4 regions of the Pseudochelatococcus lubricantis genome follow, and region 3 is predicted to be linked to each of the others. Evidence: predicted binding sites of a transcription regulator. Region 3 holds the regulator's gene; each other region holds the start of a gene.
The links. Region 3 encodes PhoB, which activates phosphate uptake and scavenging genes when phosphate is short. Its sites were predicted from a motif close to TGTCATNNANCTGTCAT; they were not measured.
Positions count from the first base shown of each region.

Region 1 (3,332 bases), on a different contig from region 3:
ATCAGGAGTTCCTCGGCGGCGATATCCGCGTCCGTCACGATGTCGCGCAGTTCCTTGTGCGAGACGCTGCGCGAGCGCGCCTGCATGGCCACGAGAAGCTGCGCCGCCCGGTCGACGATGCCGGAGGCGCCTGTGAAAAGATGCTGAAGGTGATCCTGCGGACAGATATCGTTGTGTGACATCGGTAGGCCTTGCATTGCGCGATTCAGATGATGGCGTTCGGGAAGAAGCGGTCGAAGAAGGGCACGCACGCCGCCCCGATCGCGCCGCTCGACGGACCGAGCGTGGAGGGAACGACGGGTGCGACCCGGAGCCCGCGCGACGGCCCGGCGAGGGTCTCCCACGCGATCCGCCCCGTCAACTCCTGAGTCAGCCAGCGCGGCAGGCGCCCGCCGATGACGATGATGCTCGGATCGTAGAAGCCCGTCGCGATGCGCACGGCCTCCGCGAGCTGACCCGCTGCGCGGTCGAGCCACCGCTCCACGGTATCGCGCCCGTTCCCGGGCACGGATTCGAGGTCGGCGACGTCGGTCAGATGGATGTCGACAGCCGCCAGGGTCTCGATGAGATCGGTGCCGGTGGGACGCGGCTTGCCATAGGGAAACAGCACGCCGGTCACACCCGAATTGCCGTAGGCACCCCTGTAGAGACGCCCGTCGAGCACGATGCCGGCGTTGAAGCCGTGCCCGAGGTGGTACTTGAAGAGCATGCGGTGCCGGTGGCCGTTGGCGAAGTAATACTCGCCGAGCGCCGCACAGGCGCCGTCGTTCTCGATGACGGCCGGCATGCCGCAGACGCTGCCGAAGACGTCGGCGATGTTGATGTCGCCGTATTCGAGGAACAGGCTGTGCGCGAACACGGACTCCTTGTCCGGCGCGAAGTTGCCCGGCACCGAGACGCCGACACCGACGATGGCGTCCAGGTCGATCCCGTGCTGCCAGATCATGTGCGAGAGAATACCGTTCGCCTTTTCGGCGGCCACCGTGGGCGACGATTGCTCGATCCGCTCGCGCGTCATGGATACGACGGTCCCCGCGAGATCGATGATGGCGACGTCGACGACGTTCAGCGCGAAGTTGATGCCCGCCGAAAAGATCTGCCCCGCCGCTATGGTGAGCGTGCGCACAGGCTGCCCGAGCTTGCCCTCCCGCTCCGCGCTCTCGCTCACGATCCCCATCGCGACGAGGCGTGAGGCGATGCGGGAAATGCTCGCCTCCGTCATGTCCAGCCTCCTGGCGACATCCTTGCGCGACAGCGCCTTTTCCATGAACAGCAACTGCAGGAACCTGCGGTCGCTGTAGGACAACAGCGTCTGGACATCGGCCATGGCTTCTCCTCCTCGCCCAGCCATTTACGACACCCAGATTAAATTGCAAGATGTAATTTAATCGTCATCGACAGGTGCTAGGCATCTGTACGCTTTGGGGTTGGTGCGGCTTCCGGTGTCCGGTCGCGGCGCCTGGCGGCTGAATGACGAGGAGGCCACAATGACTGATACTGGTGTTCGTGAAGAAGGCGTCATCTATAGTGGCGCCTTCAATTTTGCGTTTGTCCGTTATGATCAGAACACGGTCGACGCCGGATATATCTCCGCGCAGCAGACGGCCGACGGCAGCGACGGCAACAACGTGACCATTGCGCTCAAGCGGAATACGTACTGGTTCGCGCTGGATCATGGCCGGATCGATAATTCGAACCGCGGCGACTACCACATCCGCGCGGGATCGGCGACGAACGACGCCATCAACGGCATTTTCGTCGCCTCGATCGCGTCGAACGGTGTCGACTGGGGCTTCGGGGACGGCGTCCAGTATGGCGCGGCGTCCATCGGCTACCGCTCCGACAACTCGCTGTTCGTGTCGGTGAATGAAGCGCCGACGGGCAACGAGTTCAACAGCGACATCTCCGCCGCCTATTTCGACTTCTCCCGCTTCACGGGCGCGTGGGTCCGCAACGGCGGCAACACCGTCGTTTCATCGGCCGGCTTCGCGGACAAGGCCGAGGTGTCGCGCAACAGCGACTACACCTACACGGTGACGCTCGACGGCGTGAACAGCCTGACGGACGGCATCCTGCTCGTGACCGGCGGCGCCAACAAGGGCGTCTACACGGCCGCGCGGCCGAAGGAAGACGGCAGCGGCTGGGTCATCGGCACGCACAACAACACCCACAACGGCTATGTCTACGACAACGAGGACTTCGGCTTCACCTACATTCCGACGGGCCACAAGGACGTCACTTTCGGGCGTGTGCTGAGCGACGGATCGTCGTCCGTCTCCAACGGCAATTACAACATCGTCAAGCTCGGCACCGGCGAGTACAAGCTCACCATCAACGGCCTGACGCCGAAGGACGGCGCTCTGGTGCTGAGCCCCGAGGGCCTCGACGGCGCCAACATAGACAATATCGTGTCGTATCAGGAGGTCGAGGACGGCTGGATCATCCAGACGCGCGACATTCCCTCCATGCAGCTTGAGGACGCGGGCGAGACGGTGCATCCGGACCGCTTCGCGGACCTGATCGGCGACGTGAACCCGGACTATGTGAACGCGCCCATCGACCGGATCATCGACTCCTATCAGGACGCCAAGGACGGCAACACGCTGATCGCGGCGCACCGGGCGGGCTATTACGAGGACGGGGCGCGCATCCTGCCCGAGAACTCCCTCAAGGCGATCGAGCACGCGATCAGCCTCGGTGTCGACATCATCGAGACCGACATCCAGCGGACCGCCGACGGGCACTATGTCCTGATGCACGACGGCAGCGTCAACCGCACGACGACCGGAACGGGCAATGTCAGCAGCCTGACGCTGGAACAGATCAAGTCGCTCAATCTCGTCATCGAGGGCACCCGCGAGGTCACGGACCAGAAGGTTCTGACCATCGAGGAACTGTTCGCGGCGATCGATGACAAGGTGATGGTCAACCTCGACAAGGTCTCCGTGGCGAACATTCCCGCCATCGCGAGGCTCGGCGAGGCGGCCGGTGTCGCCGACCAGCTTCTGTTCAAGGCCGCGATCACCAATGATGCGTCCCTGGCCGCCGTGAAAGCGGCGCTCGATGCGTCGCCTGCCGGAATCCACTTCATGCCGATCATGTATCCGGGCGTGTCGGCGGCATTCGTCGAAAAGGTGTTCTCGACGATCCCCGTCGACGCGGTCGAGATCAATGTCTATGCATCGGGCCCCGGGCAGGTCGAGGACCCCGGCTACTTCTTCATGCCCGAAATCAAGGCGCTTTTCGAGCAATATGACGTTCGCTACTTCATGAATACGCTTTTCCAGGGCTCCGGCAATTCGAGCGGCTCGATGAGCGGCAACCGCGGGGAC
Region 1 covers NZ_JBHLXC010000001.1:250,916-254,247, forward strand. Annotated here, with positions in the region: gene ACFFJ7_RS01030 (inositol monophosphatase family protein) at 1-182, opposite strand, end outside; gene ACFFJ7_RS01035 (ROK family transcriptional regulator) at 206-1,327, opposite strand; gene ACFFJ7_RS01040 (glycerophosphodiester phosphodiesterase family protein) at 1,488-3,332, shown strand, end outside.
Region 1: a site for PhoB is predicted at 1,379-1,395, ahead of ACFFJ7_RS01040 (glycerophosphodiester phosphodiesterase family protein). Genes of this name have one in related genera too.

Region 2 (3,332 bases), on a different contig from region 3:
GCCCGCGCGGTGAGCGGCTGACGACGGGGCAAGCAATTGCCCGCGACGTGACCCGCAGCGTCACGGACAGGGTGCTCGGACAGCTCGCGGCCGATGTCGGCCGCTCCATCGGCGGGCAGACGGGCAGCAGCATCGGCCGCGCCATCGTGCGCGGCACGCTGGGCGGCATCCTGCGGCGCTGAACGTATCGGATTTCTGGAAGGACGCTTAACATGTCGCAGCTCGACGCTGTTCTTGCCCATATCGACGAAAACCTCGACGCCTCGCTGGAGCGCCTGTTCGCGTTCCTGCGAATTGCCTCCATCTCCACCGATCCGGCCCACCGGGACGAGTGCCGCCGCGCGGCGGAATACGTGCGCGCCGAACTCGCCGGGCTCGGCTTCCGGGCCGACGTGCACCCCACCCCCGGCCATCCCGTCGTGCTCGGCGCGCAGGACGGCGCCTCCGACACGCGCGTGCTGTTCTACGGCCACTACGACGTGCAGCCCGTCGATCCGCTGGAACTGTGGGACAGCCAGCCCTTCGAGCCGCGGATCGAGACCCTGCCGGATGGCGGCAAGATCATCCGCGCGCGCGGCGCCGCCGACGACAAGGGGCAGATTCTCACCTTTCTGGAGGCCGTGCGCGCGTGGAAGGCGGTCACCGGCACGTTGCCTGTCGGCGTCTCCGTGCTGATCGAGGGCGAGGAGGAGGTGGGCTCGGTCAACCTGCCGGCCTTCGTCGACGCCAGCCTGCCGAAGCTGCGGGCGGATGTCGTGCTCGTGTGCGACACGAACCAGTGGGATCCGGAGACACCTGCCATCACCACTGGCCTGCGCGGCCTCGTCCACGACGAGATCGTCGTCCGCACGGCCGATCGCGATCTGCATTCGGGCCTGTTCGGCGGTGCCGCGCAGAACGCCATCCACGTGCTCGCCGGCATCATCGCCGCGCTGCGCGACAAGGAAGGGCGCATCACCATCCCCGGTTTCTACGAAGGCGTGCCCGAGGTGCCGGAGGAGGTGCGTGCCGAATGGCGGCAGCTCGGCCTCGACGCGGACACCTTCCTCGGTCCAGTGGGGCTCTCAGTGCCGGCGGGTGAGAAGGACCGCGACGTGATCGAGCAGATCCAGTCCCGTCCGGCCTTCGACATCAACGGCATCATCGGCGGCTATACGGGCGAGGGATCGAAGACCGTCATCCCCGCCGAGGCGCGCGCCAAGATCACCTTCCGTCTCGTGGGCGACCAGAACCCCGTCAGCGTGCGTGACTCCTTCCGCGCTCACGTGCGCGAACTCATCCCCGCCGACGCCTCGGTGACCTTCGGCTCCGGTGATGGCGCACCCGCCGTTTCCGTGCCGCTCGACAGCCCCTGGCTGGCGAAGGCGGCGAAGGCGCTCGCGGACGAATGGGGCAAGGCGCCGGTCACCATCGGCGGCGGCGGCTCCATCCCGATCATCGCCACCCTGCGGAGCAATCTTCGGGCCGAGCCGCTGCTGATCGGATTCGGACTCGACGATGACCGGATTCATTCGCCGAACGAGAAATATGCGTTGAAAAGCTTCCACAAGGGTGCGCGCTCGTGGGCGCGTGTCCTGCAAGAGCTTGCAAAATAACGCTCTTTATCCGGCGAATTGAACGTCACCTTTCTGTCTCCGAACCTTTAACACGAAGACATGAAAGGGGCCGATCAAGAACCCCTGTCATCCACTACAACAGGGGTTTTCGATGCGTATTCCCTCTTCCGTTTTCAGCGCCCTGCTGTTCTCGGCGCTCGTCGCTTCGCCGGCCATGGCTGAGCAGGAGTTCACCGCGACCCTGAAGGGCCATGCCGCGCTGCCGGCGCTCACCATCATCGATGCGCCGGCCGATGCGCCGGCCGACCTGCGCGTTGCCGGCAAGTACGCCACCGGCAAGGCGACCCGCGTCGACGAACCCGAGAGCGTCGAGGGCATCAACGACGGCCGCCCCACCGGCATCAAGTTCCCCTTCAAGGGCCAGGCCGTGCAGGGCCATTCCGGCATCAAGGCCGACCGTGACGGCACCTTCTGGGTCATCACCGACAACGGCATGGGCAACAAGGCCAATTCGCCGGACAACATGCTCTTCATCCACCACTACGCCATCGACTGGAAGGCGAACGCGGTCAACCGGCTCAGCACCACCTTCCTGCACGATCCCGACAAGAAGGTTCCGTTCCGCATCGCCGAGGAAGGCACCGAGAAGCGCTATCTCACGGGTTCCGACTTCGACCTCGAGTCCTTCCAGCTCATCGGCGACAAGATCTGGTTCGGCGAGGAGTTCGGCCCCTACCTGATCCGCACCGACCGCGACGGCAAGGTCGAGGCCGTGATCGAGACGGAAGTCGCGGGCAAGGTCGTCCGTTCGCCCGACCATTACAACATCAAGACGCCGGGCGCGCCGGGCAAGGTGGACTTCGAAGTGCGCCGCTCGAAGGGCTTCGAGGGCATGGCTTCCTCGCCGGACGGCAAGTTCCTCTATCCGCTGCTCGAAGGCGCGCTGTGGGATGCCGCGACGAACGCCACCGAGAAGGACAACGGCAAGGAATACCTGCGTATTCTTGAATTCGATGTGGCCAATCAGAAGTGGACCGGCCGCTTCTGGAAGTTCCCGCTTGAGGAGAACGGCCACTCCATCGGCGACTTCAACATGGTCGACGCCACCCACGGCCTCATCATCGAGCGCGACGACACCGAAGGCACCGCGAGCAAGGCCTGCCCGGCCGGCGAGAAGCGCAAGGATTGCTTCGCTACCCCCGCCAAGTTCAAGCGCGTCTACAAGATCGAGCTGACCGACGAGAACGCTGGCAAGGACGCCCGCAAGATCGGCTACATCGACCTGATGAAGATCCAGGATCCGGACAAGGTCGCCATCAAGGGCGAGAAGAACGGCACGCTGGACTTCCCCTTCTTCACCATCGAGAACGTCGACGTCGTGGACGCCACGCACATCATCGTCGGCAACGACAACAACCTGCCGTTCTCCGCCAGCCGCGATCCCAACAAGGCCGACGACAACGAGTTCATCCTGCTCGAAGTCAAGGACTTCCTCGCCGCCAAGTGATTTCTTGTCAATTGGTGTTTGATTTCTTGTCACCTGGCGTTCGCGCATACGCATTCAGGCCCCGGCAGATCCTGCCGGGGTTTTTTGTTATTTGCCGGTTGTGTATTGGCAGGTCGGCCGGTGTTTGACGAACGTAACTTCCGGATGCCTCAGCGCCTGCGCAGCGGGATCGGCACGCGCAGCGCCTTCAGCCCGCCGAGCAACGTCGCGCCATAGACCAGCGCACCCACGCCCGCGACGATGGCGAGGTGGATGATGGCCTGCAGACG
Region 2 covers NZ_JBHLXC010000007.1:285,015-288,346, forward strand. Annotated here, with positions in the region: gene ACFFJ7_RS14825 (helicase HerA-like domain-containing protein) at 1-182, shown strand, start outside; gene ACFFJ7_RS14830 (dipeptidase) at 213-1,595, shown strand; gene ACFFJ7_RS14835 (esterase-like activity of phytase family protein) at 1,708-3,063, shown strand; gene murJ (murein biosynthesis integral membrane protein MurJ) at 3,213-3,332, opposite strand, start outside.
Region 2: a site for PhoB is predicted at 1,619-1,635, ahead of ACFFJ7_RS14835 (esterase-like activity of phytase family protein). Genes of this name have one in related genera too.

Region 3 (3,332 bases):
GGAACCGCGACGACCGCATCGACGCGCTCTACAACTCCGTCTTCCGCGAACTGCTTACCTACATGATGGAAGACACGCGCAACATCACGTTCTGCACGCACCTGCTGTTCCTCGCCAAGAACATCGAGCGTATCGGCGATCACACCACCAACATCGCCGAGACGATCTACTTCCTGACGACCGGCGAAACGCTGGCGGGCGAGCGTCCGAAGGGCGACACCACGAGCTTCGCCACCACGCCTGCGGTGTGATGGACGTGCAATGCCGGGGTGCCTGCGCGGCGGGGTCACTAGAGCGGTTTGCATTCAAGTCAATCCATAGAATCGAATGCAAGTTGCGATAAAATGTAGAATTTAGAGCGCACGCCCTGATTTCATCAGAGCGTGCGCTCTAGGCCGGATTTGTTGGAGGGCAGCGCTGATGAAGGGCTTCCTCCGGCATGAAGGAATGGATCGGGCGTACAGGAAAATCTGGACGTCTCAAGCGATGCGCTGATCGTTCCGGCACGTCGGGAACGCTTTCGGACTGCGGTCCGAAAGTTCTTGCTGTCGTGCGCGGCGTCATCCCATGCCAGCGGCCAAGTCCGGGAGGCGCCATGCCGGCGCTACCGGTCTCTTCGACGGGTCTCATGCGGGTCTTGTTCAAGCGCCGCACGAACCCGACCACTTCTCGACGAGTCGCGCTCTTCGGGAAACGGCGTTACCGGACAGGGTGCATTGCGCGTCGGCGCCCGTTCGCACGGCTTTGCCCACCAAGGCAGTGTAGCCCGAGCGCGTGAAGTTTCGATGTCTCGCACTTGCTGCGGGCGATACCACGAGGACCTCATGGTAGGACCACGCATTCTCATCGTGGAGGACGAGGAGCCGCTCGCGCTGCTTCTTCGCTACAACCTCGAAGCCGAGGGCTATTCCGTCGACAGCGTGGGACGCGGTGACGAGGCGGAAATCAGGCTGAGGGAGCAGGTTCCCGATCTCGTCCTGCTCGACTGGATGTTGCCCGGCCTCTCCGGCATCGAGCTGTGCCGGCGCGTGCGCGCGCGCGGCGACACCGAGCGCCTGCCGATCATCATGCTCACGGCGCGCGGCGACGAGGGCGAGCGGGTGCGGGGCCTCGCCACCGGCGCGGATGATTACGTCGTCAAGCCCTTCTCGGTGCCGGAACTGCTGGCGCGCGTGCGCGCGCTGCTGCGCAGGACCAAGCCCGGGCACGTGGCGACGCTGCTGCTGGCCGGCGATATCGAACTTGACCGCGAGACGCGGCGCGTGCGCCGCAGCGGCCGCGAGCTGCATCTGGGGCCGACCGAGTTCAAACTGCTAGAATTCCTGATGCAGAGCCCGGGCCGTGTCTTCACCCGCGAGCAGTTGCTCGACGGCGTCTGGGGGCACGATGTCTATATCGACGAGCGGACCGTGGATGTGCATGTCGGGCGTCTGCGCAAGGCCATCAACCGCGCCCGCAGTCCGGATCCGATCCGCACCGTGCGTGGCGCAGGATATGCGTTTGACGAAACCTTTGCGCGCAGCGAATAGCTGACATGCACAAATCGGGTGATCCGCTTATCCCTGCGTGCATATGCCGCAGGCGCCGCGTGTCATTGACAGTTCTCCAGCAAAAAGGCCGCCGGGAAGACCGGCGGCCTTGTCATATCGAATGCATCCATGCGGAATGCCGCGCCGCCGCTCAGGCCCGTTTGCGGTCGCGGCGACGGTCGAGCACCGGCTGGTAGGCGATGCTGGCGTGGTGCGTGCAGTAGGGCATGCCCGTCACCGCACGCGCGCCGCAGAAGCGGAAATTCGGGGAGGTCGGATCGCCGACCGGCCAGCGGCACATGTATTCGCGCAGATCCATGATCGTGACACGCTCGGACATCGGCACGACAACGTTCTCCCGCACTACGGGCACGATGTCCGTCGCGAGGGTTGCCGCCGGCATGTCATCGGGCTCCGCGGCGAGCGCCGCCGTCGCGAGGGCGGCGTTGCCGAAGGTCGATGCCAACGGCTGCGGGACCGGCGCGGGCGCGGCGACCGAAGGGGCCTGGCGGGGGGCGGAAACGACAGGCGCAGCCGGGGCCGGCGCCTTTCGCGGCGGACGGGGCGTCTGGGCGGCAGGGGCCTTCGCACGGCCCGACAGACCCAGACGATGAACCTTGCCGATCACCGCATTGCGACTGACGCCGCCGATCTCCGTTGCGATCTGGCTGGCGCTCAGGCCATCGCTCCAGAGTTTGCGCAACTGCTCGACACGTTCGTCAGTCCAGGTATTGCCGGGATCGCTCATTACTCATGCTCCATCATGCCGCGTCTCGCGCGGAATCCTTCAAGTCGCCGGCAAGTGACCTGTTGCCGGGCGCAACGTTCGCCTCATGGGAAACGCTGGAAGGAACAGCCGGACGATATTTCGTGGCTCTCAAGCGGGAAACTACTATATGCCGTGACTCTCCGGCAAGAGTCGTGCTTGCACAAGCATGCATTTTCCCACAGGAGAGATTGTAAACGAACTCTTGATGCCATGAAAAATGCTGTGAATGCCGGCAATTTCAAGGCCGTGTGACAAAATTCTTCACGCCGGCGGCTGCGGCTTCATGTCCTGCTGCCTCCGGGCCGGCTCCGGCAGCCGGCAACACGAGCGCCAATCGGCTTCAGTTTGTGCTTGAATGTCTTTCGCACTGACAATAAGTTAAACAGGTTGCCGCCCCGTGGGGCGGCTTTTTCCGTTTCCCGTGGCGGAGCCATGCCCTGTTTGCATGGAACCCGGTCCCGGGATTTCGTGTGACGGCGGATGCTGCACATGGCCGGGCGCAGGTCGCGGCCGGCGCTGCCGCTGTCTTTCGTGCGCAGGCCGTGATCGCCTGCCTGCCCCTGGAGTATCTGCTGTGACGTCGCCACTTCTGCCGACCTATGCGCGGGCTGATGTAATCTTCGAGAAAGGTGAAGGTGTCTGGCTTGTGGCGCGCGACGGGCAGCGATATCTCGACCTCGGCTCGGGCATCGGCGTCAACGCGCTTGGCTACAGCCATCCCGCGCTGCTGGCGGCGCTCGCCGAGCAGGGCGGCAAGCTGTGGCACATCTCGAACCTGTTCCAGAACCCGCAGGCGGAGCGCCTTGCCGGGCGGCTCGTCGACGCGAGCTTCGCCGATACCGTGTTCTTCACCAACTCGGGGGCGGAGGCGCTCGAATGCGCCATCAAGACGGCGCGCAAGTATCACTCGGCCGACGGCCATCCGGAGCGCTACCGCATCATCACCTTCGAAGGCGCGTTCCACGGCCGCACGCTGGCGACTATCGCCGCCGGCGGCCAGCAGAAGTATCTTGAAGGTTTCGGGCCGAAGGTCG
Region 3 covers NZ_JBHLXC010000005.1:9,410-12,741, forward strand. Annotated here, with positions in the region: gene phoU (phosphate signaling complex protein PhoU) at 1-251, shown strand, start outside; gene phoB (phosphate regulon transcriptional regulator PhoB) at 825-1,529, shown strand; gene ACFFJ7_RS10775 (GcrA family cell cycle regulator) at 1,681-2,277, opposite strand; gene ACFFJ7_RS10780 (aspartate aminotransferase family protein) at 2,873-3,332, shown strand, end outside.

Region 4 (3,332 bases), on a different contig from region 3:
TTTTCACGAGCTTTCCGCTTGAGACTCTGGATCGTCTTGCGCTGACAAACAGGATCGCCGCGCTTGGTCGACTTCGCTCCATCTCCCATGAAAGTGCGGGACGTCAAGACTATAGTCCAGTTTATAACTCCCAAGCGACCATATCAGACCGCCATAATGGATGAAATTCTTCTATATATCCAAGTAAAACGATATTTATATTATTATAATATTATGTATTGTGTATATAATAAATATTTATTATTAGAATGCGTCAGTTCGTGTTCTGCAACAGAGCAAGAGGTTATCATGATCAGCGGAAATAAACTTTTCCATCTCGTTCAAACAAGGCGCACGCCTGTCACCGTTGCCCGATCCTGCTTTGGAGAATGGTTCATGGAGAGCTTTAGCCCGAAGAACGCGCTTTATGCGGCAACGCTTGCAGCGGCCTTCTGTCTTGCCGGACAGGCGAGAGCCGTTGAACTCAATGGAGCCGGATCATCATTCCATTCCAATCTCTACAAAGAGTGGATGGCCGAGTTCAACCGGGCCAACCCGGACATCACCGTCACCTACAAGAGCGTTGGCAGTGGTGAGGGCATTCGGCGCTTCACGCAGGGGAGCGTTGCTTTCGGCTCGACCGAGCGCCCGATGACCGATGCAGAAATCGCGAACGTGCCGGAGAACGTGTTGCATGTGCCGACCACCGCGGGGATGGTCGTTCTGGCCTATAACATCCCGGGCTTCTCGGGGGATCTGCGGCTAAGCCGCCAAGCCCTCGTCGGCATCATGAGCGGCAGGATCAAGACGTGGGACGATCCGCTGATTCGTGCCGCCAATCCGGGCGTCGACATTCCGAAGCGCAATATCGCTGTCGTTGCCCGGCGAGACGCGAGCGGCACGACCTTCTCTTTCACCACCCATCTCGCTGCGGTGAGCGACGCCTGGAAGGAGGTCGGCACCACCGTCGCCTGGCCGAACAACGCGATGATCGTTTCAGGCAATGAAGGTGTCGCAGGCCGGATCGCGATCGCGGAATACTCCATCGGATATGTCGAGTATTCCTTCGCCGCACAGTTGAACCTGCGGTCTGCGCTGATCGAGAACAGGGCCGGGCAGTACGTTCGTGCGGACGGCGCTTCAGGCTCGGCAGCGCTTGCCTCTGCGCTTGATGGCATGCCGGAGGATGGACGTCAGATCATACCCGACCCCGTGGGCGATACGGTCTATCCCATCGTTTCCTATAGCTGGACCTTGTTGCGCAAGGCCAACAAGGATCCGCAGGTCGCCGATGGACTGAAGCGGTTCGTCGGCTGGGGACTGGTAGAGGGCCAGACTTTCGCCGAAGGACTCGGCTACATCCCGTTGCCCGCGCCCGTCGTGAACCGTGCGCAGGCGATCCTTGCGGGGTTGCACTGACGGAGGGCGATTGCAGAGGGGCGATCGCGGGTTTCCCGCGATCGGGAAAGTGGCTGCGCCATCCGACGAAACGTCATCGGATGGCGCTCGGGGGCGCGATCGAAAACGCAACGCCTCACCAAACCAGCCCTGTCGGATGCGGGTAATAAAAATGTAACTGCCAGATTATATGTGTATTTCACATAGAGAATTGCCATTCAATATATATCAATACATCCAGATACTATGATATTACTTATTTGACACACAATTGTCATCTGTGATTACTATGTGAAGCATAGGCGCTGTCGGTGCCGCCCCTTCCCATGCTCATAAGAGAGTCGCCATGACCAGCAGAACCCACCCCATCGCTCCCGCGTCGAAGTCGCTCATCAAGGCGGCAACGGCCGCGTTCATGCTTGGCTGCCTGCTTACGCCTTCCTTCGCCCAGCAGGCGCCGACCGTCCTGATCGATGGATCGAGCACGGTTTTCCCGATCTCCGAAGCCATGGCGGAGGAGTTTCAGAACAAGCAGTCAGGCAAGATCCTAGCTACCGTCGGCTCGTCCGGCACAGGCGGCGGGTTCAAGAAATTCTGTCGCGGCGAAACCGACATCACCGGCGCATCGCGTCCGATCCGCTCCGAGGAAATCGCGCTTTGCAAGGAAAGCGGCATCGAATTTATCGAGCTGCCGGTGGCCGTCGATGCTCTGGCAACCATCATTAATCCGGGCAACGATTGGGCTACCTGCCTTTCCGTTGCCGAGTTGAAGAAAATCTGGGAACCGGAGGCACAGGGCAAGGTCCAGAACTGGAATCTGGTCCGCGAAGGCTTCCCGAGCGGTCGTCTGGCCCTGTTCGGCGCCGGCACTGATTCCGGCACATACGACTATTACACGCTGGCTATCAACGGTAAGGAACACTCCAGCCGCGGCGACTACACGGCGACGGAAGACGACAACATCACCATCCAGGGGGTGATCGGCGACAAGAATGCCCTCGGCTTCCTCGGTCTGGCATACCTCACCGAGAACGCCGGCAAGGTGAAGGCCGTCGCGATCAGGCAGGCGGACGGCTCCTGCGTGGAACCCTCGATCGCGACAGCCACCGACGGCACCTATCAGCCGCTGACCCGCCCGCTCTTCTATTACGTGTCCAAGCAGGCGGCGGACGCGAAGGAACATGTTCGTGAGTTCGTGGCGTTCCTGTTCGATGCCGATAATCAGAAGGAACTCGTCAGCGAGGTTGGCTACGTGGCGCTGCCCGCCGAGGCTGCGACCCTCGCTCTCATGAAGTTCGAGAGCCGCAAGACAGGCTCCCATTTCGAGGGCGGCTCCAAGATCGGCGTGACTGTGACCGATCTGGTTCAGGACGCAGCCAACTGACGCGATGACCAGCCCCGATGGCTGAGGTCAAGCGCCTCGGCCATCATCACTACCGGAGATGCGCCAATGAGTTCGTCGGCTGACGCCTTCCGGCCTTCCGAGGCCTTCCTTCGCCGACGCCGGTTGATCGATCTCGGCATGCGCGCCGTGCTCTTTCTGTCGGCGGCGCTTTCCGTGTTCGTGACTGCCGCGATCGTTTATGTCCTCGTCAGCGAGTCGTGGGGCTTTTTTACCGAAGTATCGCTATGGACATTCCTCACTGATACTCAGTGGACCCCCGTTTTCGCGCAACCCCGCTATGGCATCCTGCCGCTGCTGACCGCGACGCTTTGGGCTGCGGGTATAGCGATCGCCATCGCGATCCCGTTCGGAACCGTTCTCGCTGTCTATCTCAGCGAATATGCTCCGGCCGCCGTGCGCGAAACCGTTAAGCCGATGCTCGAACTGTTCGGCGCCATACCGACGGTCGTCTATGGATATTTCGCCCTGCTGTTCCTGACGCCGCTGTTTCAGACCTTCATTCCGGGCTTGACCGGGTTCAACCTGCTGGTTCCGGGGATCGTGCTCGGCA
Region 4 covers NZ_JBHLXC010000002.1:213,317-216,648, reverse strand. Annotated here, with positions in the region: gene ACFFJ7_RS03880 (arsenate reductase ArsC) at 1-164, shown strand, start outside; gene pstS (phosphate ABC transporter substrate-binding protein PstS) at 289-1,398, shown strand; gene ACFFJ7_RS03870 (PstS family phosphate ABC transporter substrate-binding protein) at 1,724-2,761, shown strand; gene pstC (phosphate ABC transporter permease subunit PstC) at 2,885-3,332, shown strand, end outside.
Region 4: a site for PhoB is predicted at 1,639-1,655, ahead of ACFFJ7_RS03870 (PstS family phosphate ABC transporter substrate-binding protein). Genes of this name have one in related genera too.